DNA from 3 places in the Planococcus sp. TJ-307 genome. Region 2 is predicted to be linked to each of the others. Evidence: riboswitches for the same ligand, from Rfam matches in the RefSeq annotation. Region 2 holds a riboswitch; each other region holds the start of a gene.
The links. A riboswitch is a leader RNA that binds a small molecule or an ion and turns the genes downstream of it on or off. The one in region 2 is predicted to bind thiamine pyrophosphate.
Positions count from the first base shown of each region.

Region 1: another riboswitch for thiamine pyrophosphate. It lies ahead of thiT (energy-coupled thiamine transporter ThiT); the one in region 2 lies ahead of tenA (thiaminase II).
Region 3: another riboswitch for thiamine pyrophosphate. It lies ahead of AC4EHK_RS07800 (YkoF family thiamine/hydroxymethylpyrimidine-binding protein); the one in region 2 lies ahead of tenA (thiaminase II).

Region 1 is NZ_JBZDOJ010000006.1:40,612-48,829, reverse strand. It holds gene AC4EHK_RS17370 (MDR family MFS transporter) at 1-1,008, shown strand, start outside; gene AC4EHK_RS17365 (DEAD/DEAH box helicase) at 1,115-2,275, shown strand; gene AC4EHK_RS17360 (aminopeptidase) at 2,272-3,501, shown strand; gene AC4EHK_RS17355 (SGNH/GDSL hydrolase family protein) at 3,514-4,425, shown strand; gene AC4EHK_RS17350 (hypothetical protein) at 4,632-4,778, opposite strand; gene AC4EHK_RS17345 (M20 family metallopeptidase) at 4,844-5,917, opposite strand; TPP riboswitch at 6,064-6,162, shown strand; gene thiT (energy-coupled thiamine transporter ThiT) at 6,260-6,835, shown strand; gene map (type I methionyl aminopeptidase) at 6,969-7,721, shown strand; gene AC4EHK_RS17330 (TspO-related membrane protein) at 7,823-8,218, opposite strand, start outside.
Region 2 is NZ_JBZDOJ010000001.1:374,829-383,046, reverse strand. It holds gene thiD (bifunctional hydroxymethylpyrimidine kinase/phosphomethylpyrimidine kinase) at 1-673, opposite strand, end outside; gene thiM (hydroxyethylthiazole kinase) at 670-1,455, opposite strand; gene tenA (thiaminase II) at 1,457-2,140, opposite strand; TPP riboswitch at 2,226-2,329, opposite strand; gene AC4EHK_RS01825 (ABC transporter ATP-binding protein) at 2,351-3,475, opposite strand; gene rlmN (dual-specificity RNA methyltransferase RlmN) at 3,613-4,686, opposite strand; gene AC4EHK_RS01815 (VOC family protein) at 4,843-5,313, shown strand; gene scpC (succinyl-CoA:acetate CoA-transferase ScpC) at 5,628-7,142, opposite strand; gene AC4EHK_RS01805 (LytTR family DNA-binding domain-containing protein) at 7,489-8,133, opposite strand; gene scpC (succinyl-CoA:acetate CoA-transferase ScpC) at 8,208-8,218, opposite strand, start outside.
Region 3 is NZ_JBZDOJ010000002.1:302,656-310,873, forward strand. It holds gene AC4EHK_RS07765 (AI-2E family transporter) at 1-1,141, shown strand, start outside; gene AC4EHK_RS07770 (sporulation protein) at 1,206-1,625, shown strand; gene AC4EHK_RS07775 (hypothetical protein) at 2,146-2,508, shown strand; gene AC4EHK_RS07780 (hypothetical protein) at 2,672-3,136, opposite strand; gene AC4EHK_RS07785 (energy-coupling factor transporter transmembrane component T family protein) at 3,334-4,068, opposite strand; gene AC4EHK_RS07790 (ABC transporter ATP-binding protein) at 4,070-5,500, opposite strand; gene AC4EHK_RS07795 (ECF transporter S component) at 5,493-6,041, opposite strand; gene AC4EHK_RS07800 (YkoF family thiamine/hydroxymethylpyrimidine-binding protein) at 6,076-6,666, opposite strand; TPP riboswitch at 6,757-6,862, opposite strand; gene AC4EHK_RS07805 (vWA domain-containing protein) at 7,124-7,834, shown strand; gene AC4EHK_RS07810 (MFS transporter) at 7,886-8,218, opposite strand, start outside.

The sequences.
Region 1 (8,218 bases), on a different contig from region 2:
GGATTTATCGTTGAGCACTATTCGTGGCGCGTGCTTTTCTGGGTAGTCTTGCCGGTCGCTTTAATTCCACTAGCGTTGGGTATTTTCAAATTAAAAAACCTGACATTTCAAAACAGAGAAATATCGCTTGACAAAGCTTCGTTGGCACTTTCCAGCTTAGGTTTCGGCGGTGTGTTATATGGATTTAGTTCGGCAGGGACGCTGGGTTGGAGCGATCCGGTAGTTGTGGCAACGATTGTGATTGGTGTCATATCGCTGATTGTTTTTGGTTTGCGCCAGTTGAAATTAGATGAACCTCTGCTGGAAATTCGAATTTACAAATACCCGATGTTTGCCTTGTCATCAGCGATTTCAATCGCACTTTCCATGTCGATGTTCTCAGCGATGATCTTAATGCCAATTTATATTCAGACCATTAAAGGAATCTCGCCAATCGATTCAGGTTTGCTGATGCTTCCCGGCGCTTTGGCCATGGGCTTGATGTCGCCGATTACCGGGCGGCTGTTTGACCGGTTCGGCGCAAAAGTGCTGGCTATACCGGGTTTGGCAATTGTGGTCATCACTACCTATATGTTCAGCCAACTAAGCTTGGACTCCAGTTACATTAGCATCATGCTGATGTACACGCTGCGGATGTTCGGCATTTCGATGGTCATGATGCCGGTTATGACAAACGGCTTGAATACATTGCCGATGAAATCCTATCCGCATGGAACGGCAATCAACAACACCTTGCAGCAAGTGGCCGGTGCGGTTGGTTCTGCTTTCCTTATTACCATTATGAACACACGTACCGATTCAACAGCACAAACCTTGGCAGCGGAAGGGGCTGCTCCTGAAAGCATCATGAACATTGCCATGCTTGACGGTATTAACTTTGCCTTCTTCGTATCGACGTTTATCGCTTTGGTGGCATTGGTCTTAGCGTTCTTTATTAAAAAACCGGTGCTACAGGCAACGGAAACAGAAAAAGAAGTTGTTTATAGACAACAAGAAGCAACCGAATAATCTAGGAGGCCAGCCGCTGGTAAGGCTGGCCTTTTGCGTATCAAAAAAGGCGTTAAAACAGCTAATATGGTACACTAGAAGCATTGAAAAAAAGGTGGAATCGCAAATGACTTTTATAAAAGAATTGAGCCCCTTGTGGCAAGAAAAATGGGAAAAAGCAGGATTTGAAGCGGCAATGCCGATTCAGGAACAGATGATTCCGGAAATGTTGGCTGGCAATGATATCGTTGCAGAATCTCCAACAGGTTCAGGAAAAACCTTGGCATATGTACTGCCAATCTTACAGCGCGTCAACCCTGAAAAAAAGGCAATCCAAGCCATGATTGTAGCTCCGTCACAGGAGTTGTCGATGCAGATCGTCAATGTATTGCGGGAGTGGACAGAAGGAACAGACGTCACCGTGACGCAATTAATTGGGGGAGCCAATATACAACGCCAATTGGACACGCTCAAGAAAAAACCGACCATTGTTGTGGGTACGCCAGGGCGCCTAAATGAATTGGTTAAAACCAAAAAATTGAAAATGCACGAAATCCGGATGTTGGTCTTGGATGAAGGCGACCAGCTGATGGCTCGTGAACACCGCGGCATCATGAAAGACTTGATTGAAAAAACGCAGCACGACCGCCAATTGGTTTTGGTTTCAGCTACAATTACCGAAGAAATCGAATTGGTGGCCGAACGGTTGATGCAGCATCCGACACGCTTGCAAGTAACTGCGGAGGATCTGCCGATGTTCGGCAAAGTGACGCACTCATTTGTCAAAGTGGATGAGCGCGACAAAACCGAATTGCTGCGCAGCATTTCACATATTCCAGGCATGAAGGGATTGGCATTCGTCAACAACCTGGACCAATTGCTGATGAAGGAAAATAAATTGAAGTTCCGTGATGCGAAGATTGTCACCTTGCATTCGGAAATGAAAAAAGATGAGCGCAAAAAAGCATTGGACGCTTTCCGAAAAGGAGAAGTAGCTGTATTGATTGCAACAGAAGTGGCTGCCCGCGGATTGGATATCGATCAAGTAACACATGTTATCCATGTAGATGTGCCGCAAACGGTCGAGCAGTACTTGCACCGTTCAGGCAGAACAGGAAGAGCCGGAGCGGACGGGGAAGTGTTGACCCTCTTGGCATATTCCGATGAACGCCATTACAAAAAATTCACTAAAGAATTGCCTTCGAAAACCGTCCAGAAAGTAATCCATGGCGGGAAATTGATCGAAGGTTCCAGCAAAACGATTGCGGCAAAGGGGAATAAACGATGAACTTCCAGGAGAAACTTGAACAATATGCTGACTTGACTGTTTCGATAGGGTTGAATGTTCAAAAAGGACAAGTAGTTGTCATCAACACAACAACCGATACACTGGAATTTACGCGAATGGTTGTCAGAAAAGCCTATGAAGCAGGTGCTAAACGAGTACAGGTCAATTACGAAGACCCAGTGCAGACACGGACACATTTCGAATTGGCGCCTGATGATGCGTTCACAGAATACCCGGAATGGTCTGTCGTCCAGCGTGATGAAGTAATCAATACGGGCGGTTCTTTCCTATGGATTGATGCAGAAGATCCGGATTTGTTAACTGGAATTCCAGCGAAACGATTGGCTGATTCGCAAAAATCTGCCGGAAAAGCATTGGAACGTTACCGCCAGGCAGTTGGAACCGATAAAGTCGCGTGGTCAATTGTAGCCATTCCATCGCCGAAATGGGCGCAAAAAGTTTTTCCGGATTTGCCCGCGGAGAAGCAGATGGAAGCTCTTTGGCAGGCTATTTTCCAAACGGTTCGCATTGGTGAAGGAGATGCGGTCGAAGCGTGGAAAAACCACATCGCGCTGCTGGAGCAGCGTGCTTCTCAATTGAACGAAAAACGCTACATGAAATTACATTACAGTGCTCCAGGAACAGACTTGACGATCGAACTGCCGGACAAGCATATTTGGATGTCCGGCGCGTCAAAAACACCTCAAGGCAATCCGTTTATCGCCAATATGCCAACAGAGGAAGTGTATACCGTCCCGTTAAAACACGGAGTGGATGGCACGGTCCGCAATACCAAGCCTTTGGTGTACCAAGGGAATGTGATTGATGGCTTTACGCTGACGTTTGAAAAAGGAAAAATTGTCGACGCACAAGCGGAGACCGGGCAAGAACTGCTCAACGAAATGATCAGTGCAGATGAGGGAGCAGCTTATTTGGGAGAAGTGGCTTTAGTGCCGTACCATTCGCCGATTTCTGACTCGAACATACTGTTTTACAATACGCTGTTTGATGAAAATGCTTCGAATCATTTGGCAATTGGTGATTCTTATCCAACTTGCTACGAAGATGCGCGTGATTTGGAACGCCAACAATTGGCAGCCATCGGTTTGAATACTTCGATTGTCCATGAGGATTTTATGATTGGCAGTGACAAGATGGATATTGATGGCATTACAGCAGATGGTTCAAAAGAGCCCATCTTCCGCAATGGAAACTGGGCATTCTAAGAGGTGATTGAAATGAAGAAGTATTGGATAGCGGCAATGGCCGGATTTCTGCTGTTTAGCGGAACAGCTGCTGCACAGGCTGAACTTCAAATTCCAGCGGCTTATATCGCTATTGGCGATTCACTTGCAGCAGGGCAGACGCCTGACCGCCAAATAGATGCCGGTTACGCAGATTTGATCGCCCAAGAGCTGTCGCGCAATCAGCCGGTGGCATTTTATTCGAAAAACTTGGCTTTTCCAGGATTCACCACATCAGATGTATTAGACAGCATCCAAAGTGAGGAAGCGGAAGAAGTGTTGTCTTCAGCCAATCTTATTACTGTTTCGGCCGGGGCAAACGATCTTTTGCGCCTTGTCCAGGGAGACGCGGCACAGGGGTCTTTGACTTTCCAACAAGTTCAAGTGGATTTTGCGCTTAACGAGGCAAGACAAAATATGGATTTGATTTTGGCAGAACTCACGGAAAAATCCCCTGAAGCAACGGTTTACGTGATGGGGTATTACTTTGCTTACCCGCACGTTCGTGACAGCCAAAAGAACGGAACTGCCAAACAGCTTGACCGGCTCAATGAAATTCTTCAGCGATCGGCTGAAAAGGCAGGGGCTGTTTTTGTATCAGTAGACCAATCATTTGGTTCAAATGCAGTGGATAAAGTTCCGAATCCAGCGGATGTTCATCCGAATGCAGCGGGTTATCAGGCCATGGCGAATGCGTTTTTCAGTGAATACCAGGAAGCTTGGACGGTGGAAGATTTTGAAATGCCGCCGCCGAACCCATTGTCTTTCGAGCAAATTATGGAAGCACAGGATCAGGAAGAGCCAGAAAATGCTGAGGATAACGAAGCTGACGAAACAGCACAGCGGCCTTCTGACGATAGCCCAACCGGTTATTTTGCACTGCGCGAAGCAATGCCTTATATCTAGAAAAGCGGAAGCGCCCGTGCAGCTCTGCTGGGCATAAGACAGACCGGCAGTGTGGCGCTCTTTGCCCCACAGCTGGATTGGCTTATGCCCCAAAGAGCTGGGCGCTGGAGTCTGGACAAAGAAAAGCGGAAGCGCCCGTGAATTTTAAGCTGATTTCTTAATCCAAAAAAAAGTTCCGGCATGTGTATGCCGGAACTTTTTTTATTTTAGCGTTTTCTGCCACGCGTATCAGGCTGTTGAGGAGCTGATTGTCCAGCTTTGCCTTGTTTTCTTTTATTTAAAACTTTACGAATGATCGGGTACGCGATCGGTCCGTATTTTATCGCTGATTTCAATAGTCTGCCAATTGCCATTTAAATCTCTCCATTCATGGGGTTAATACTTATCATTTTCCCGAATTCTTCGGATTGCAAACCTTTTATGCAGATTGCGCATGTGCCAACAAGATATCTTTATAAGAATGGACACTTGAAATCAACACATATTCAGCGTTGCCATGCCAATCATCGCCGCTCGGGCCAAATTCAATAGCACCTTCGCCGCCGGTTACTGCCGCATAGTAGCGGGTGTCTGCTGCGCCGTGCTGGCCGAATAAAACGGGTTCTTGTTGAGTTGTGTCCAAAATCGCTTTTTGCAAACTTTGAATATATAAATTTTCTTTTGTCGTAGTAAGTGCAGGTGTAGAGCCTAAAGCTTTATATTCCATATCGACATCTAATGTATCAGCCAGTTCTACCAGTTGACGGATTATTTCATCTTTGTCCTGTCCTGGCATAAAGCGGATATCGTATGACATTTCGCAAATTTCAGGAACAACGTTATAGCGGTCGCCTGCTTTAATGATTGGCAGGTTGACGGAAGGGTGCTCGTAATATTCGGTTGATTCTTTTCGGAATGGCAGATCCGTGATCGCCATATGGAACTTCATCGCCGATTCAATGGCATTGATGCCTTCCCATGGACGGCTGCCGTGGGCAGGTTTGCCTTTGAACGTCATATCCATCCGCAAAATACCTTTGGACTGCAGGCCAACTTTCAGTCCAGTCGGTTCTCCGCAAATAACAAAGTTGCCATGGTATCCTTGTTCAACCAGCCACTTGGACGTGTTGCGGCCGCCAATTTCTTCATCGGTTACGATATGCAGTTGAACGATACGGTTAAGGCTGCTGCTGTCGAGTTCAATAAACGCCTGCATCATTGCGGCAACCCCGGCTTTCATATCTGCAGACCCCCGTCCGTAAAGACGGTCTTGTTCTTCGACTGGAGAAAATTGTTCTTTATGGCCTGGGACAACGTCTACGTGGCCGTTCCAAATTAAAGTTTCTTCGCCTTGGCCTTTAGTTGCGGTCAACATCAAATAGCCTTCGTTGTCATGGACAGTGACCGTTTCGCCTTTTTCCTTCAGCCAATCTGCACAAAAAAGAAGAGCCTCGTTTGCTCCTTCTTTTGTATCACTTTGAATTTTGATTAAGTCTTTTAATAGTTCAATCATTTTTTGGCAAGCCCGAAATCTCGGCTGCCTCCACCACCTTTCAATTAGCTTTTCTATTCATTTCTTTACCCTATCAGACTATCTTAAAACAGCCTTGCATTAAAGAGGAGGCTTGTGTACAATACAGGTGAAAGTCAAATAGTTGTATACACCACAAGGGGAGCTTTTGCTGAGAGTGAACAAATTGTTCTTACCCTTTGAACCTGTAAGTTAACACTTGCGCAGGGATGTGGATGGAAACCGGCCCTTACAACGGCGCCAGGCTCTGTCCTGGCGTCGTTTTTAATATGGTTTTATTCACGGCCCTTCTGGTGATGTGCATCACACATTAAGGAGGAAGTCATGAGAAATAAAAAAGTTTTGTTAATGATGGAAATCGCCATTTTCGCAGCTCTTGGGTTTGTTCTGGATTTTATTTCGTTCCGGATGCCACAAGGCGGATCTGTCAGTCTGGTGATGATTCCAATCGTATTGATCGCTTTTAGAAGAGGAGTCGGTGCCGGTGTGCTGACGGGATTCCTTGTGGGTCTGCTGCAAATTGTTTCCGGTTTTATCTCGGTCACACCATTGTCATTTGGATTCGTCGTCATGCAAGTGTTGTTGGACTATCTTTTGGCATATGGAGTGGTAGGTCTGGCAGGCGTCATGCGCACAAAATACTTGCAGCATGCACAAACCAAACAAACCGGTAAGATGCTTACGGTAATTGTATTGGGTGTATTGATTGCTTCGGCGCTTCGTTATCTCGTTCACGTGGTGACGGGGATCTTGTTCTTCGGCATGTTTGCTGAAGGCAATGTGGTCATCTACTCGGTCATCTACAATGCAACTTATATGATACCGGTATTTTTGCTGGCGGCTTTTGTCTGTGCTGCGCTTTTTGCGGCAGCCCCAAAGCTGGTGGATGCAGAAGCCTAAAAATGGGAAGGCTGTCCTTGGACAGCCTTCTTTTCTATGCCAACGCAAGGGATAAAATGGACCGAACCAGGAGCCTGTGATTTAATTTTGTGGTATAATTCTTGAATAGAAAAGCTTGAAAGAAGGGTCATTGATGATAGCAACTAATGAAAAAGATATTGAAATGTTAAAAAAAGCTGGCCAAATGGTAGCTGAAATTCGGGAAACGATGAAGGCTGCAACCAAAGCCGGCGTCACTACCAAGGAAATTGATGAATTAGGCGGTAAACTTTTTGAGGAGCTTGGCGGTGTTTCCGGTCCGAAATCGGAATATGATTTCCCAGGATTTACGTGCATCAGCGTTAACGAAGAAGTAGCTCATGGCATTCCGGGCGACCGCGTAATCCAGGATGGGGATATTGTGAATATCGATGTTTCCGGCTCATACGAAGGTTATTTCTCTGACACTGGCATTTCGTTTGTTGTTGGGGAAGGGCATGCGGACAAAGAAAAAATTTGTGAGGCGGCTGCTTCGGCTTTTGATCGTGCGATGACAAAAGTAAAAGCTGGTGCAAAGCTTAACCAAATCGGCAAAGCAGTTGAACGCGAAGCAAAAGAACAAGGATTGTTCGTCATCAAGAATCTGACCGGCCATGGCATCGGCAAATCGTTGCACGAAGCTCCTCAGCACATTTTAAATTATTACGATGCATGGGAGACGACCATCCTGAAAGAAGGCATGGTGCTGGCAGTAGAGCCATTTATCTCGCAGAAAGCCGAGCACATTGTAGAATCTGGCGATGGCTGGACATTTATTACGCCGGACCAATCTTTGGTGGCGCAGATTGAGCACACGGTTCTTGTCACAAAAGGCGAACCCATTTTGCTTACCAAGCTGGATAAATAACAAATTAAATAGAGAAACAAAAAGATCCGGTCCATAAACCGGATCTTTTTTTCTGCAAAAAAACTGCGGACCTACTCGTTTGTATCGAGTAGTCCGCAGTTTTATTGAACTGCTGGAGCCGTTCTTTTTTTGATGAGCAAAATACCGGTTAAGATAACACCGCTCAGGAAAAGAGAGGCTGTTGTTACCAGCATTTCACCTGTACCATGCTTGACGGCGATTCCGATAAATGCCCAGATGAAGACCGCGGCAAACGGAATATCGAAATGGTGGAAGCGAATATGCAAAGCGAGTGCAGTCGCCACTGTCAGCATGATTACTGTCCAGAGCTGATCACTGAGTCCCCATCCGCTCCAATTGTAATAAGTCAGAACAAAGCTGATATTGGCAATGGTTGCAACACTGATCCAACCCATATTAACTGAAATTGGAAGCCGTTCAGTAAAAGTTCGTTCCGAATTTCCATATTGCAGGTAAAGGGCGATCAACGCTACCAG
Region 2 (8,218 bases):
GTTCCGCGGTCAAAGCTGCGGCAAATGTACAGCCAGTACCATGCGTCTGCACCGTTGCAATGCGGGTAGAACGATACAGCACCGATTCCCCATTGGCATGCAGGAAATAATCTTCTGCGTACTTTGGATCCCTACCGTGTCCACCTTTAATAACAACTGCCTCTGCACCCATGGACAAAATCTGCTGTGCTGCCAGGTGCCTGCTGGCAGGGTCTGTAATGGAGATCCCTGTCAGTGCCTGCGCCTCTGGAATGTTTGGGGTAACCAGAAACGCCAACGGCAATAGATGAACTTTAAGTGCTTCCACCGCCTCCTGCTGCAATAAACTGGCACCTCCCTTGGCAATCATGACCGGATCTACAACTAGCTTATGCCAACTAAACTGCCGGATGGCAGCAGCCGTTTCTTTTATAATTCCAGGATCAAACAACATGCCTGTTTTTAACGCCGCAATTTCAAAATCGCTGCCCACTGCTTTTAGCTGTTCGCGCACCGCTTCCTTGGACATCGGATAAATAGCAGCGACACCTGTTGTATTTTGTGCGGTCACTGCCGTGATGACAGAAGTTCCATAAACACCCAGCTCTTGAAAGGTTTTCAGATCAGCCTGGATCCCCGCACCCCCACCTGAATCAGATCCAGCAATCGTCAAAGTTTGCGGAATCTTAGTCATAGCCTTCCCTCCTGCAAATAGATTTGTTCTTTTACTTTATCGTCGGTCAAGGTGGCCAGCTGATTGATAAAAGCCAGCTGAAAATCACCTGGAAGTGCCGCAAGTTTAGCAGCCCGTTCACCGGCAATTGCATAAAACTGCAGCATGCGGCTAACTGTTTTCAAAGGATCTTCAGATTCAACGGCCATTCCTGCAGCAACCACACTGCTCAATAAGCAACCCGTTCCTGTGATGGAAGCCATGATCGGGTCGCCGAAAGGGATTTCTTCTGTTGATTTTCCATCAGTAACAACATCCGTCTTTCCTGTAACTGCGACCAGCAAGCCCAGTTTTTTTGCAGTCGAGATGGCCAGTTCTCTGACGTCTAGAAGCCCCTCTCCGGCATCTACTCCTTTGGACTGCCACTGTTCACCTGCTATAGCTGCAAGCTCTCCTGCATTGCAGCGAAGGACGCTGACGTCAACTGCATCCAAAATTTTGCGGACAGTCTCTTTCCGAAAGAGGCTCGCTCCTGCCCCCACTGGATCCAGCACTACTGGAATTCCAAGCCGATTAGCAGTCGCCCCAGCAATCAACATGCTTTTCAGCGACTCTGCATGCAGCGTTCCGATGTTCAATGACAAGGCTTGCGACAAAGCAGCGAGCTCTGCGGCTTCTTCCGGTGCCTCTCCCATGATCGGCGAAGCACCAATGGCCAGTAAGCCGTTCGCTTGAAAATTGGATACCACATGATTGGTGATACAGTGGATAATCGGGGTTTTTCTTTTGATCTGATGAATCATTTTATACACCTGCCTTTTCACTAGCATCTATAGACCAGCATTCTTTTCGCCATGCCTGGTCCCAAAAGTTCCACTCGTAATAACTGCTCTTGTGGAAATGGCTTTTCAACTCTTTTCGGCGTTCTTCCGGCAGTCCTTCCGCCAATTGATCCATGCGGGCAATCTGTTCATTGACAAGCGCCCCAAATTCCTCGGAGCCATATGTTTCAATCCACCGGTCATAAATCGGATGATCTGGCTTGGCGTTCTTCAGGCGTTCCCCAATCTCGTAGTAAAGCCAATAGCAGGGCAAAATAGCGGCCAGCACATCGGCCAAGTCACCAGCCGACGCACGGTACATATGCGATACGTAAGCATAAGCAGACGGCGAAGGCTCAAAGGCAGTCCAGTCTGCTTCTGTGACTTCAAGCAGCTCCATGAATGATTCGTGGAGCGCCATTTCGGCACTGCACGTATGCGCAGAATGAACGGCAAAACGCTGGGTGGTTTCTAAATCTGTTGCTTTGGATGCTCCCAGGGCCTGCACTTTGGCAAAATGCGATAAATAATAAGCGTCCTGCATTACATAAAAACGAAAAACATCGATCGGCAATGTCCCATCTTCAATTCCTTTGACGAATGGATGATCAAAGCTTGCCTGCCACAGACTGTTGCATTCTTTTCTCGCTTCTTTACAAAATGTCATATTCCCATCTCCCTTTCTTTTTGGACAAAATAAAAACGCCGCTTCCCAGTAAAGGGAAGCGGCGTATGCAGTCGATAAAGGAAATAGCAGACGGTCGCCACTTCCCTCCGCTGGTATGATCCAGATCAGGTTCAAAGGGTCCGAGTTTATGCTCGTCTCAGCCGATATCCGGCTCCCCTAGTGGTGTTTTTATTTAAGTTTTCGAAATTACTATATCATAGTTTCTGATAATTCTATAGCTTTTATGCGATTTCCCGTTTCTTCATCAAAGAAATGGGCATGGGCCATATCAAATGCAAGCGTAGCGGTATCTCCGGGCTCAATGGTGGTCGCAGCTTCAACACGTGCAATAAATTCCTGCTCCGCGTATACCGCGTGCAGAATGGTTTCAGCCCCTGTCAATTCAGCAACCGTAATAACCGCTTCAAACTCACTTGCCGGAATACCTGACAAATCTTCATTGTTGACGTGAATATGCTCTGGACGGATTCCCAACGTCACCGACTTGCCTTCGTAGCCTTCACTCTTCAGCGTGGCCATTATCGGTGCCGGGATATCCAGTACTTTGTCGCCCATTATATAAGTACCTTGATCGATTTTTCCCTCAAAGAAGTTCATGGCAGGAGAGCCGATAAAACCACCCACAAAGCGGGTTTCCGGAAAATCATAGACTTCTTTTGGCGAACCGACCTGCTGAATCAACCCGTCTTTCATGATGACGATACGGGTAGCCATCGTCATGGCTTCTGTTTGGTCATGCGTTACATAAATAGTGGTTGTTTTCAGCCGCCTATGCAGTTTAACAATTTCAGCCCGCATCTGCACGCGTAACTTGGCATCTAAATTAGACAGCGGCTCATCCATCAAGAAGACTTTCGCATCGCGAACGATGGCGCGGCCGAGAGCTACGCGCTGTCTCTGTCCGCCTGACAAGGCTTTCGGTTTTCTGTCCAAGTAATCTTCTAACCCGAGAATGGCTGCTGCATCATCGACAAGCCGTTTAATCTCAGATTTTTTTACCTTGCGCAGTTTCAAGCCAAAAGCGATATTTTCAGACACGGTCATATGAGGATACAAGGCATAGTTCTGAAAAACCATCGCGATATCCCGGTCTTTCGGCTCGACCTCGTTCATCAGTTTGTCATCTATATATAATTCACCTTCTGATATTTCCTCTAATCCTGCAATCATCCGAAGCGTGGTAGATTTTCCGCATCCTGAAGGACCGACAAAAACAATGAATTCCTCATCTTGAATATGAAGATTAAAATCCGATACGGCAAGAGTACCTTTATCATATCGTTTTCCCAGTTTTTCAATCCTGATCTCTGCCATTCCGCATTCTCCTTTTATCTCTTTGTTGTTTTAATTATAGACAATTATCTGTAAATTACAAACGGCCGAAAAAGACCTAAAGGATGAAAAACAAAAAGAGCGTTCCTGAAATTCCAGGAACGCTCTTCTCGGTTCTATTAAACGGTTGCTACTTTTTTCTCTTTTTTGATTTGCTTGCTTCGCAATTGTCCGCAAGCTGCATCGATGTCGGCGCCTTGCTCGTGGCGTACTCCACAGTTGATGCCTTTTTTCTTCAAAGCGTCGTAGAAAGCCGTAATGGCTTCTGGAGTGCTTTGCTGATACTGATCGTGCTCATCAACCGAGTTGTACGGGATCAAGTTGACATATGATAGATGACGCTTGTCTTCCAGCAATTTCGCCAATTGATTGGCTTCTTCAACGTGGTCGTTGACATCGCGCAATAAAATGTATTCAAATGTGATGCGGCGGTTGGATTTTTCCAAATAGTAATCAATGGAAGCCATCAGTTTCTCGATTGGATACGCTTTGTTGATTTTCATGATGCGTGTACGCAATTCGTTGGTTGGGGCATGAATCGAAATAGCTAAATTCACTTGCAACCCTTCGTCCGCATAGTCATAAATTTTCGGTACGATGCCGCTTGTCGAAACCGTGATGTGGCGAGCTCCAATAGCTAAGCCTTTTTGCGAGTTGACGATGTTCAGGAAGCCCATCAAGTTCGTGTAGTTATCAAACGGTTCGCCAATACCCATTACCACGATATGGCTGACGCGCTCTTCTTTTTGCTGAGTATCAAAATGTGCTTGTACTTGCATGATTTGCTCAACAATTTCGCCCGCGTTTAAATCACGGCTCTTTTTCAAAAGTCCGCTGGCGCAAAAACTGCAGCCGATGTTACAGCCGACTTGTGTCGTGACACAAACTGAATTCCCGTATTTGAAACGCATCAATACTGTTTCAATCAAGTTGCCATCCTGCATTTGGAAAAGGAACTTGATTGTTCCGTCCGCTGATTCCTGTTTGACGGTTTCTTTCAATGTCCGGATGGCAAAGTTGTCTTCGAGCAACTGGATGCAATCCTTCGAAAGATTGTTCATTTCTGCAAATTCCGTGACACGTTTAATATACAACCAGTCCCATACCTGCTCGGCACGGTACTTTTTCTGGCCGTTCTCTAAAAACCATTCTTTTAACTGATCTATCGTTAACCCATAGATGGAATTTTTCATTTTAGTACCCTCATTTCAAATTTCACAATTGCTTATTATAATACTAAAAATAACGCTTGACAACAACTATTTTTGTTTAGACAGAAAAGTCTAACTTTACTTTTTGCTTAATTTATTATTCTTGCGGGTAGAGAGAAGTAGAAAGGAGTGGTTGTTATGAGCGCTATCACCCATGTGGGGCTCGCCGTCCCGGACTTGGACAAAGCCATTGAATGGTATAAAAAAGTCCTCGGCTTCTACGTCTTAGCAGGTCCATTCAATTTTGATGCGGCGGATGATAATCCAGAAGCGATGACTTTAAATCTTCAAGGCGATGCACTGAAAAAAATGCGCAATGTTCATTTGATGTCTTCGAGTGGTGTCGGCATTGAACTTTTTGAATTTCAGGATCCTACATATCACGCTGAACACTATGCACCACATGCTGGATTCATGCATATCTGCCTGATTGTCGATGACTTGATCGATACAATCGAAAAGGCGGTTCAGCATGGCGGCAAACAGCGAAGCAAGATATGGAACATTAATAAAGGAAAGCCTCATTATCTAGTTTATACCGAGGATCCTTTCGGCCATATCATTGAACTGTACACACGCAGCACCTCTGAGGTTTATGGAAATCGGTAATTGAAAAACCAGGCAGCCTGAAAAAGGCAGCCTGGTTTTTGACTTATATAGTATTTTCACTTTTCTTGATTGTCCAGACTCCAGCGCCCAGCTCTTTGGGTCATAAGACCACCCAGCTGTGCGGCAAAGAGCGCCGCTCCGCCGGGCTGTCTTATGCCCGGCAGAGCTTACACGGGCGCTTCCGCTTTTCTTATTGTCCAGACTCCAGCGCCCAGCTCTTTGGGTCATAAGACCACCCAGCTGTGCGGCAAAGAGCGCCGCTCCGCCAGGCTGTCTTATGCCCGGCAGAGCTACACGGGCGCTTGCGCTTTTCTTTAGACCAGTTGTTCTTTTTTCTGGAGCATTGTGCCGTTTTTAGCCAAGTCTGCATGCCATGAGAAAGCTTTTTCCAACACATGCGGTGTTTGGCCGCCGCGTGTTAAAGCTTCATCGTAGTATTCACGAAGTTGCGCGCGGTACGTTGGGTGAACACAGTTTGCCAGGATGACTTCTACGCGCTCACGCGGTGCCAGTCCACGAAGGTCTGCGTAGCCCTGCTCGGTTACGACTACATCTACGTCGTGTTCAGTGTGGTCAACATGGGAAACAAACGGGACTACACTCGAAATATTGCCGCCTTTAGCAATCGATTTCGTAACGAAAATTGCCAGACGGGCATTTCGTGCAAAATCACCGGAACCGCCGATGCCGTTCATCATTTTTGTGCCGGATACATGCGTCGAGTTTACATTGCCGTACATATCGAATTCCAAAGCCGTATTGATTGAAATCAAGCCGAGTCGACGAATGATTTCAGGGTGATTGGAAATTTCCTGTGGGCGCATAATGATTTTGTTGCGGTAGTTTTCAAATTCACCGAAAACCTGCTTCATTTTTGGTTCGGATAAAGTGATTGAGCAGCAAGATGCAAAATTCACTTTTCCGGCATCAATCAAATCAAAGACAGAGTCTTGCAGCACTTCCGAGTACACTTCTAAATCTTTAAATTCTGAATCGACCATGCCGTGCAATACTGCATTCGCGACAGATCCAATGCCTGATTGCAACGGAGCCAATTTCTCGGTCAACCGCCCAGCACGAATTTCTGAACGTAAAAATTCAAGCAGGTGATCTGCCATGATTTTTGTTTCTTCATCCGGCGGTACGATATTCGAAGGTGAATCCAATTGTTCAGTAAATACAATCCCTCTGACTTTTTCCATGTCAATTGGAATTCCGATGGTGCCGATGCGCTGATCAACTGCCGTTAATGGAATCGGTGAACGTTCACCTTGTTTACCCATGTCATAGATGTCATGCAGGCCTTCAAATAGTTCAGGCTGAGACAGATTGATTTCAACAATGATGTTTTTAGCATGTTTGGCAAAAATAGCTGAGTTTCCGACAGAAGTTGTTGGAATGATCATGCCATCTTCTGTGATAGACAAAGCTTCTACAATCGCAAAATCAATTTCTTCAGTGACGCCCGTACGAATCCATTCTGCCGTATGCGATAAATGGTGATCCACAAACAGCATTTCGCCAGAGTTGATTTTATTTCGCATAGCCGGTTCAGCCTGAAATGGCAAACGTTTGTTGACGATTCCGGCTTCTGCAAATAACCGGTCGATATCTGACCCTAAAGAAGCGCCTGTAAACACATTTACTTTAAAACTTTCATTTTCCGCACGTTGCACCAATGCGAAAGGGACCGCTTTCACATCTCCGGCACGTGTAAATCCGCTAAGCCCAAGTGTCATGCCGTCCTCTATCCATGAAGCTGCTTCTTCTGGTGTCGTTACACGATTCTGCAACTGTTTCGCTTTAATGCGTTCAAGTTTCTTTTCCATCTTTATCACTCTCTTCCGAAGTTAGTTTGACAGTTCACCTTTATTAATAAAGCGTTTTCATGAATGGTTGCTCAATAGAAAATCACATTCTGCTTAAAAAGGGTGAGACTACTCATCATCTATCATCTTTTAATTATTAGATAATTTTAACTTATTCTATTTCGGAATTGAGGTTTACAGAGCGGAAAAGCGTTTACATCCGCGAAGCAGAGAAAAGACTGTCTCAAGCAGCATTTTTTTGAAAAAAACACAAAAAAGCGCATCTTTCAGCGCTTGTTGCGACTTATCGCCGCTTTATTAATGCGTCTTATGCCCGGCAGAGCTACACGGCCGCTTTCGCTTTTCTTTAGAACCCTAAAAGTTTTCTAAAATAGCTTGAATAGGATTGGCTGACAGGGATTCGTTCTCCATTGTTCATGGCCAGTACGAATGTTGAGTGTGTATCGGGGTAGATTTCTTCTATATGATTGACGTTGACAATAAATGAGCGGTGGCACCGGATAAACGATTCGCGCGGCAACAGAAATTCAAATTCCTGAAGAGAGTTTTTATTTGTTCCTGAGTAGCCTCCTGCGTGAACATGGGTTTTGCGGTCTTTTACTTCCAAGTACTTCACTTCAGCAAAAGGAATCGGCTTCCAGCCATCCGGACTTTTCACGGTGACCACCGACTTCCCTTCCGTGAATGCGGGGTAGATTGCCATAACACATCCTTGCAATTCACCCTCATGGTCAAATGGCACCGCCATGCCATGATAAGGAACGCCAAAAAGTTCCCGATTGATAAATTCCGATGTTTTCTGATTTGCTGTTAACGCTTTGTGGGCAATGGTTCCGGGCTTTACCGGATCCCCTGCCTTAATTTTTAAATCCACTCGCTTGCTTGGGCGGTAATAAATATACTCTTTCGTGTTTGTCACAGCAATCGAAATTTCATCGGAGAACAGTTCCCCCATGACATTTAGCAGTGAACCCAATGTAAAACTTTCCATGATAACCCTCCTGCTTCAACTCAATGTTTCAATTATACATGAAAAGCTTTTCTTTCATTAGAAAAACCAGCCCTTTAAGCAGGAC
Region 3 (8,218 bases), on a different contig from region 2:
ATTTTTAGGCGGAAGAAATACATTATTTACGTTGATTTCTTTAGTCCTGCTTGGATTGGTGGTTTTCATTTTTAGAGAAGTTTCATTTCTTTTTCATCCGCTAAGTGTTTTTATGAAAACGGTTGTTTTGCCAATTGTCCTGGCATTGATTCTCTTTTACTTGCTTCGGCCAATATTGCGTATGCTGGAGAATTTTAAAATACCACGCATTTGGGGGATCATTATTATCTTTCTTGGTGTGGTCGGTCTAATAACGTTGTTGATCGTGCTAGTATTTCCTTTTTTGCGGTCCCAATTTCAAACATTGATTGAAGAGTTTCCTGAGTATTTTATGCAGTTGCTGACAGATGTGGATGCATTTTTAAGAACATCTTTTATTGGTGACTATTATAGCGAGTCCAACTTTACCGTGGATACCTTGCTGTCAACATTGCCAGGCGACATTGCTGACACATTGCAAAATACAGTGACTACAATCATTACGGGGGTTACAGGTTTGATTTCGACGATTACTGGTGTTATTTTGTCAGTGGTCATCGTGCCCTTTATTTTGTTTTATCTATTAAAAGATGGAGATAAGCTGCCAGAGTATTTCTTGAAGCTGCTGCCTCCCAGATTCCGTGAAGATACACGCGAAGTGTTTACGGAAGCAGACCGGCAATTGGGTGCCTACATACAAGGCCAATTGATTGTTGCGTTTTGTATTGGAGTTATGGTTTACATCGGTTTCCTTATTATCGGCATGGACTACGCGCTTCTTTTGGGTGTTTTGGCGATGGTGACAAGCGTGGTTCCTTATATCGGCCCTGCCATTGCTATTGCGCCAGCAGCGATTATTGCGTTGGTCACTTCACCTTTTATGCTCGTTAAACTTGCAATCGTCTGGACGGTTGTGCAGTTGGTAGAAGGCAACTTGATTTCTCCGCAAGTTATGGGGAAAACATTGTTTATTCATCCAGTAACAATTATATTTGTGCTGTTGACAGCAGGTTCCTTGTTTGGAATCGTGGGGGTTATATTAGGGATACCTATGTATGCCTTGCTGCGTGTTCTGGTTTCTCATTTTTATAAACTCTTTAAACGCCGCTACAATAAACATGAGATCAATTTGGAAAATCAATATGACTACACCGAATTGTAGTATTGTTTTAAAAAAGTATTATTGTGGTATATAAGTACTAACAAAAGTTGGAGGGTTCTGCGTTATGAAGTTCAAAAATTTTTTATCATCTATCGGCATAGGCTCGTTAAAAGTGAACACCGTTGTGGAAAGGCCGCATTTAGAAGAAGGCGAAACGTTAAATGGTACCATTTATCTTGATGGCGGCGATGGCGAACAGACCATTGATTTTATCGAGTTAAATGTAGTTAAGCTTGTAGAAGATACAAGAGACGACAGCGATTTTGATTTTTATGAAACTGTTGTCGCGAAACAATCGATGGAATTTGCAGGTTCAGTCAAGTCAAAGGATACAGTCATGCAGCAATTTGAAATTGTACCAGATGAACGTTGGATTTTGGAAAGTACAAACGCAAAGTTAATTTTGCGGACAATTGTTCATGTGAAAAACGGAGTCAATGCAAATGATGAAGATGATATCACATACGGAACTTTAGAGAGCTGAAATTTCAGCTCTTTTTTTTATGTGTTTTAACAGGACGACGGCTGTCGAGTGGATGCTTTTCGACCCCACTTGTAACTTTCTTTTTTACTTTAACGTTGCGGGAAAGCTTTGTACACATGTACTGAGTTTACGTATATATCGAAAGATGATATTGATAATCATTCTCATTTATGTTAAAGTAAATGATAACAGCAATTAGCAATCACAAAGAACAAGGTGGACTTTTGTTTGATTGCTGGATTTCCCTAAAATAGCCAGCCATCAGCAGAGACAGGCCGTGACCCTGAATTTGTTGGAGGACAGGTTGCTGTTATCGAGTGTTAGTGTCATTTCGTTTTGCATTTGGAATGTCTCAAGAAAATACTAGAGACATTAGAAAATCCCATATGCAAATAAAGACGATCGGGGCTGCTGTTTGAAGATGCGCTGCTCAGTATCTTCAAACAGAAAGAAAACCCGAAATAGTTGGTTTATTTAGAGAAGAATACGTCGTACATCATCCAAATGGGAGCGGAAGCAGATGAATAAAACGATGATGATACTGGTATGTACTTTATTTTTATCAATTGGAGTTGAATTCCATCCGAACAATCTAAAAGTGGAGGGTCCTGACCTTTCGACCGGTCAAGTGCCTGTTGTCATCTGGTCAACGATTAAAATACCAGATTTGTTGCTGCAAGATTCTATTTATCCGATATTTCAACTTAGGGACATTGATGCAAAAGTAGCTGGAGTGTCCACTGTGGGAGCAAAAAATGAAGTCGTCAAAGCCGGCCTGGATGCAGAAGCAGGACGTGTGAATTGGGGAACAGCTATGATTGTATTTCTTGTGGCTATTTTTGTTTATTTGATCAATAAAAGCAAAAAACAAGATATTGAGTAAGGTCATACGGACATGTTGGAGCCGTGTAAGCATACATAGTTTAGGATTCATTCAGTTCAATTCAAAAACCAATGTCGAAGCAAGCCCTCAAAGGCGCAAGTTTCAACATTGGTTTATTTGTATGCCATAACTTACGTGAAAGGTTTTTGCTTTTTCAAAAGCTTTACTTTAAAGGAATGTTGTAAATCATTTTGGCACCCAATGCCTTTATTTCGATATGAGGAGACAACGATTTTAAGGAAGTTATTTTTTCCAATGCTTCTTTCTGTGCATCTTCGAAATTGGTATGGCCTTCAATCGTTGGAATTGGCTGGATTTCAAATGGAGAAGCAGGAGAGTGTTTAATAAATAATAATATTATGTAATCCAAATGAATGGATGTCTCCATAAACACGTCAGGTTCGATCAATAATTCATTGTCAGGAAAATAGCTGATTTTATCTTCACCAATTATGGCAATTCTTTTTAAAATCCATAAATACGGTTCTCCATTAGAATCGATAGATGAGACTCTGGATAAAATAGTTTCCAGATGCTGTTCGAACAAGGAGAGTGACTGAGGGTGATTTGGTGCGAAGACAAAGTAAATACGATTGTCTTGTTCGTCAAGCAGCTGAAATTCATTCACAGTAATTCCTCCCATCCAATAGGATCATGTAACTGCTTTCATTATAAGCGATTAAAAGATTCTAAACAAATCTTGTATTTTACTTACTATGTAAATTACTACATAAGGAATATTTTCAAAGTTCAATACAAGTAATAAACAAAAAAAGAGAAAAACCCTCAAATTAGGATTTTTCCCTTAAGTTTACCGCCAAACCCTTAATTCAACCAAGTTCCTATAAGGCAACTGGAGGAGAGAATGAGTAGAAAAACACCGGTCATGAGAAAATCAATGCGACCGATTTGAACCTGGTGGTAGAAAGCGATTCTTGGTTCGCCTGTAAAGCCGCGCGCTTCCATAGCAAATGCAGACCGCTCGGCTTTGCGTACAGCTCCCGCAAGCATCGGTAATAAGATATGGCGCATGGCTATTAATCGCTGCCAGCTGTATTTTTCAATTTTAGCTCCGCGAAGTCTCTGAGCCTGCTGGATTTGAAAAAATTCCTCTTTCATAATGGGCAGGAACTGATAGCCGACCATAACCCCGTATGCAAGCTTAGGTGACAGTTTGAGCTGTTGCATCAGGCTTAAAATAAACTTAACGGGATCAGTGGTGAAGGCAAAGAGGAGAGACAAGGTAGAAAATGCCATAACGCGAAATGCTAACGACAAAGCCTGTGACCATCGCTCTTCGGTTATATCAATTCCGGCAAATGACCAAATGACGATCCCATCGTTTGACTCACCAAAGACGAGCGTTGTCCATAGGTAACCGATTGCTCCTATGGTAAATGGCAGCATGAACAATAGCCAAAGCTTCCATTTTGTACGGCTCATCGTTAGTTGGAGCAAAATGAGGCATATCCAAAACAAAAATGGAGTCCATGGATTGAAGAAAAACGCGATAACCAGCATGGATAAAGTGACTACAATAAATTTGATGGATGGATTCATGTTATGCAAAAGATCTCGCAGCAGGTCCCACTCCTTTCGGAGGCAACAAATGGTGCATCAGCAACAGCCCGTCGTTGCACCAAACTTCATTTGCCGGAAATTTCCCAGTCATTTGGCCGTCTTTAACCAGCAGCACCGAGTCAGCTAAACTTGCTGCAAATTCCATATCATGCGTGATGATCAAAAAACTTGTCCCCTCTTTCGAACCTTGATCAATTAACTCAAAAAGCTCAAGCAAAGCAGCCGTATCCTGGCCGGAAGTCGGTTCGTCCATCAGCAGCATTGGCCGTTTGTCGGCAAGCATAGCGGCAATTGCCACACGCCGTTTTTGCCCGTGGCTGACAGCGAATGGATTCGCGTCTTTAATTTCTTCAAGGCCGAGGCGCAACATTAAGAGGTCTAAGTCAGTCTGACTAGTGGCCCCTGAAAAAGCGACTTCTTGCTGAATGCTTGGCGTCATGAACAAGTATTCTGGGGATTGTGGCACATAACCAATTCCATCTGATTCGACCGTTCCTGCCGATTTTTTGTAGATTCCGCACAAGGCTTTTATAAGCGTTGATTTGCCGCTGCCGTTTGGGCCAGCAACCACAACCAATTCACCTCTGCTGACAGAAAACGTGAGCGGTTCGAGCAATTGCCTGTCTTTCATGGTGACTGACAGCCCGTCGGCGCGCAAAGCAATCGCTGGTTGTTTAACAGAATGACGTATTGGAAATGACACTGGCTGGCTGGAGCTGAACTTTTGATCGCTCACTATGCGGCCATCACAGCTTAATTGAATTTCACGCTCAAAAAAAGAACCCCAACTGTCCAAACGGTGTTCGACTGCGATAATGGTCAGGTTGGATGCTTGCTGCAATTTCGCCAGCCACTGGACAAATTGCTTTGCGGTATACGGATCCAGATGAGACAAAGGCTCATCCAGCAATAAGACTTCCGGTTCCATGATCAGTGCACATGCAGTCGCTACACGCTGTTTCATTCCACCGGACAAGGATTGAATAACGGCATTCCGCATATGTGCCAGTCCCGTAGTTTCCAAAACTGCTGTGATGCGCGGCTCCATTTGGGCAAATGACGTCTGCAAGTTTTCAAGGGTAAAGGCAAGTTCGTCCTCAACCGTTGGCATACAAAATTGTGAGTCAGGATCCTGAAAAACAGTGGCAACGCGATGATTGATTTCACCAGCAGTGTAACTGGCAGCCGATTTTCCGAACAACTCCATTTTGCCATCGACTAAGCCATCGCAATTGTCCGGATACAATCGATTCAGCAAATAAAGCAATGTACTTTTGCCGCAGCCGCTTGGACCGGTTAGAACGAGCCGTTCACCAGGGGAAACTGAAAATGAGAGGGCACTCAAAGTCTTTCTCTCGTTTTCAGGAAAGCGAAAAGACAGCTTTTCCAAAGTGAAAACTTTTTCAGGCATTCACATCACCTTTTTTCGCACGTGCAATGGCGTACCCGCGAAGCGAACCAGTCGCAAGCAGTGCATCACCAATATACTTTCCGCCAATGCCTGCGATAATTGCACCGCTTAAAACACGAATCGTGAACATTAATGCAACAAACGATGGATCGAGCGCTGCGTAGCCTGAGACAAAATAGCCGTAAATAAAGCTGAAAACAGCTGAGCCAATGCCGGCAAGCATCAGTATGAGAATATTGAAATGCTTGTAGCCGGTTAATGTGAATACTGCTTCAGCACCAAGCCCTTGGATAACTCCTGACAAGATCAAACGGGGACCGACCGCATTGCCAATCAATACTTCAATTGTCGCCGCCATGGTTTCGGACAGGAAGGCAGCTCCGGGCTTACGAATGATGTACATGCAGATGATCGATACAATAAACCAAATGCCAAAAATCCATTCATAGGCGAGCGGACCAATCAATGCTGCCCAAATATTTGCAACGTGCAAAAACAGCAAGTACACGATGCCAAAAACCACTGCAAATAGCGACATCAACACGACTTCTTTTAATTTCTACGATTTCAACAAATCAAGCACCTCCATGAGAGGGGCTGTTGATGCTCATCGATACGGTCATGACCAAATGGCGATGTTCTTCGGAGCAGGCATGTGTAAAAGATTCTTCGTAAAAGGCGAACACATCATGAATGTCTCCGTGAATGCCACTGGCATAATGCATGGAGTCATTGAAAACACCCTTTTGCTTGGCACGCTCAACTTCCCGATAAATAACGGTCATGTAATCCGGGTTGTTCATTGGGTATAAAGCAAACTGGGAAGACACGTATTGCTGAGTACTATCAGTGTTTAACAGCACATCGTCTTTTTCGAGATAGACGTCGCCTGATGAATCGCCTGGACAGCCGATTGAGAACGTACCAGACAGCGCCACATGTGCTCCAGTTTTCGCAGTATGCAGCGCCAGTGCCTTGGCAACATTGAAGACGTGGTTCTGCTTTCCGCGGATGACTGTCGACACATCATCGGTATGCATCCAGACATTTGAAGTGTCGGTCTCGTTTAACGCTCCTTTAATTACTTGAATAAAATCGCCGGTCATCGGATGCAGCGAAAAACGAAATCCGACAATTGGGCTAGTTCCGCATTGCAATGGTTCCATAACAATATTCCTCCTAAAAATTTGCACAAAAAAGACCGCATCCGTGAAGATGCAGCCATAATCTACAAATAATTACAAAAGGAATTATTTCAGAAATGCGCCGCACTTCCTCACGCAGGTATTATCCTGATCGAGTTATGAGGGATCGAAGCTTGCGCTTGCATCTCAGCCATAATGGGCACCCCTAGTGCAGAAAACGGTATGCGGTTTTTGTGTTCGGGTTGTTCCCGATGGGTTTAGTGTAGAGGAAGAGGTTGAAGATGTAAAGAAGAGATTGGAAAAAAGTAAAGGTGGCAGTTTGAAAGGATGTTTGAAATCACTCCGGACGCTCTGGGTATGGCTTCTGCATAAGGAGGGAAGAACTAGTGTTTACAAATTTAAATATTTCCAATATTTCCTTTTTAAGTTTGGGGATCTTCGCTATACTAAAAACAAGATGATAAGAGGAGGCTATTCAATGAGTACGATTTCCCTTAAGAAAGAAACGGCAAGTATTGTATTGGAAAAAAAGAAGTTAACAGGGGTTGTGGCAAAGGTTGGCATTGTGCTAGATATTACAGGGTCGATGCGGAAGCTTTATCGTGATGGTGTGGTGCAAGAAGTGGTTGAACGTGTGCTTGCGGTAGCGAGCCAGTTTGATGATGACGGTGCACTTGATGTTTGGGTTTATGACCATGAGTTTTCCCGTTTGCCGGCGGCTACCGAAGCCACTTTTATGGGCTATGTGGAAAAGAATATTTTGTCCAACGACAGTGTCCACAAATTCGGTCGGAACGATGAACCGAAAGTGATGGAAGACGTTATTCAGAAGTATATTAAAGAAGAACCGAGTGAAGACCCAGTCTTTTTGGTTTTTATCAATGATGGCGGATGCAAGTCAGGCATCAAGAAATTCATCGTAGAATCCTCTGATAAGCCGATTTTCTGGCAGTTTATCGGTATAGGCGATTCCAACTTTGATGTGCTCAAAAAGCTTGATAAGATGAGCGGGCGCGTCGTCGACAACGCTAACTTTTTCCATGTTCCCGATATTAACGCAGTGACCGATGAAAAACTGTACAATCAAATGCTGAATGAGTTTCCCCAATGGCTGAAAGAGGCGAAAGAAAAAGGGATCTTCCAAAAAAAACGAAAATCGCCATTGGATTTTCTATTTAAAAACAGATAAAAGCTCTGATAGAATCAATCGATTCTATCAGAGCTTTATTTAGTAATGTAATTATTGTTCATAGCCGGTATTGAATGTCTGACTGTTTGTCTGTCCAGTAACGGGCTTTTTTGTCGGACGAGTCAAAGAAAATACAGCACAGCCAAGAGCAATCAGTACAATCGCAGCACCTACCCATGCCGTACTAGATACCGAGCCGGTTTGTGTCAAGGTGATGCCGCCGATGGCCGAACCAAGTGCGATGCCAACCTGTAGAGCGGAATTGTTAAAGCTTTGCTGGATGTCCGATGTGTCTGGGTCAGTTTCAATCAAGTAGCTTTGTTGAGGAGGAGCGAGGCTCCAGCTCAGTGCTGCCCAAATGACCATTACCGGCAGGAAGGCAAC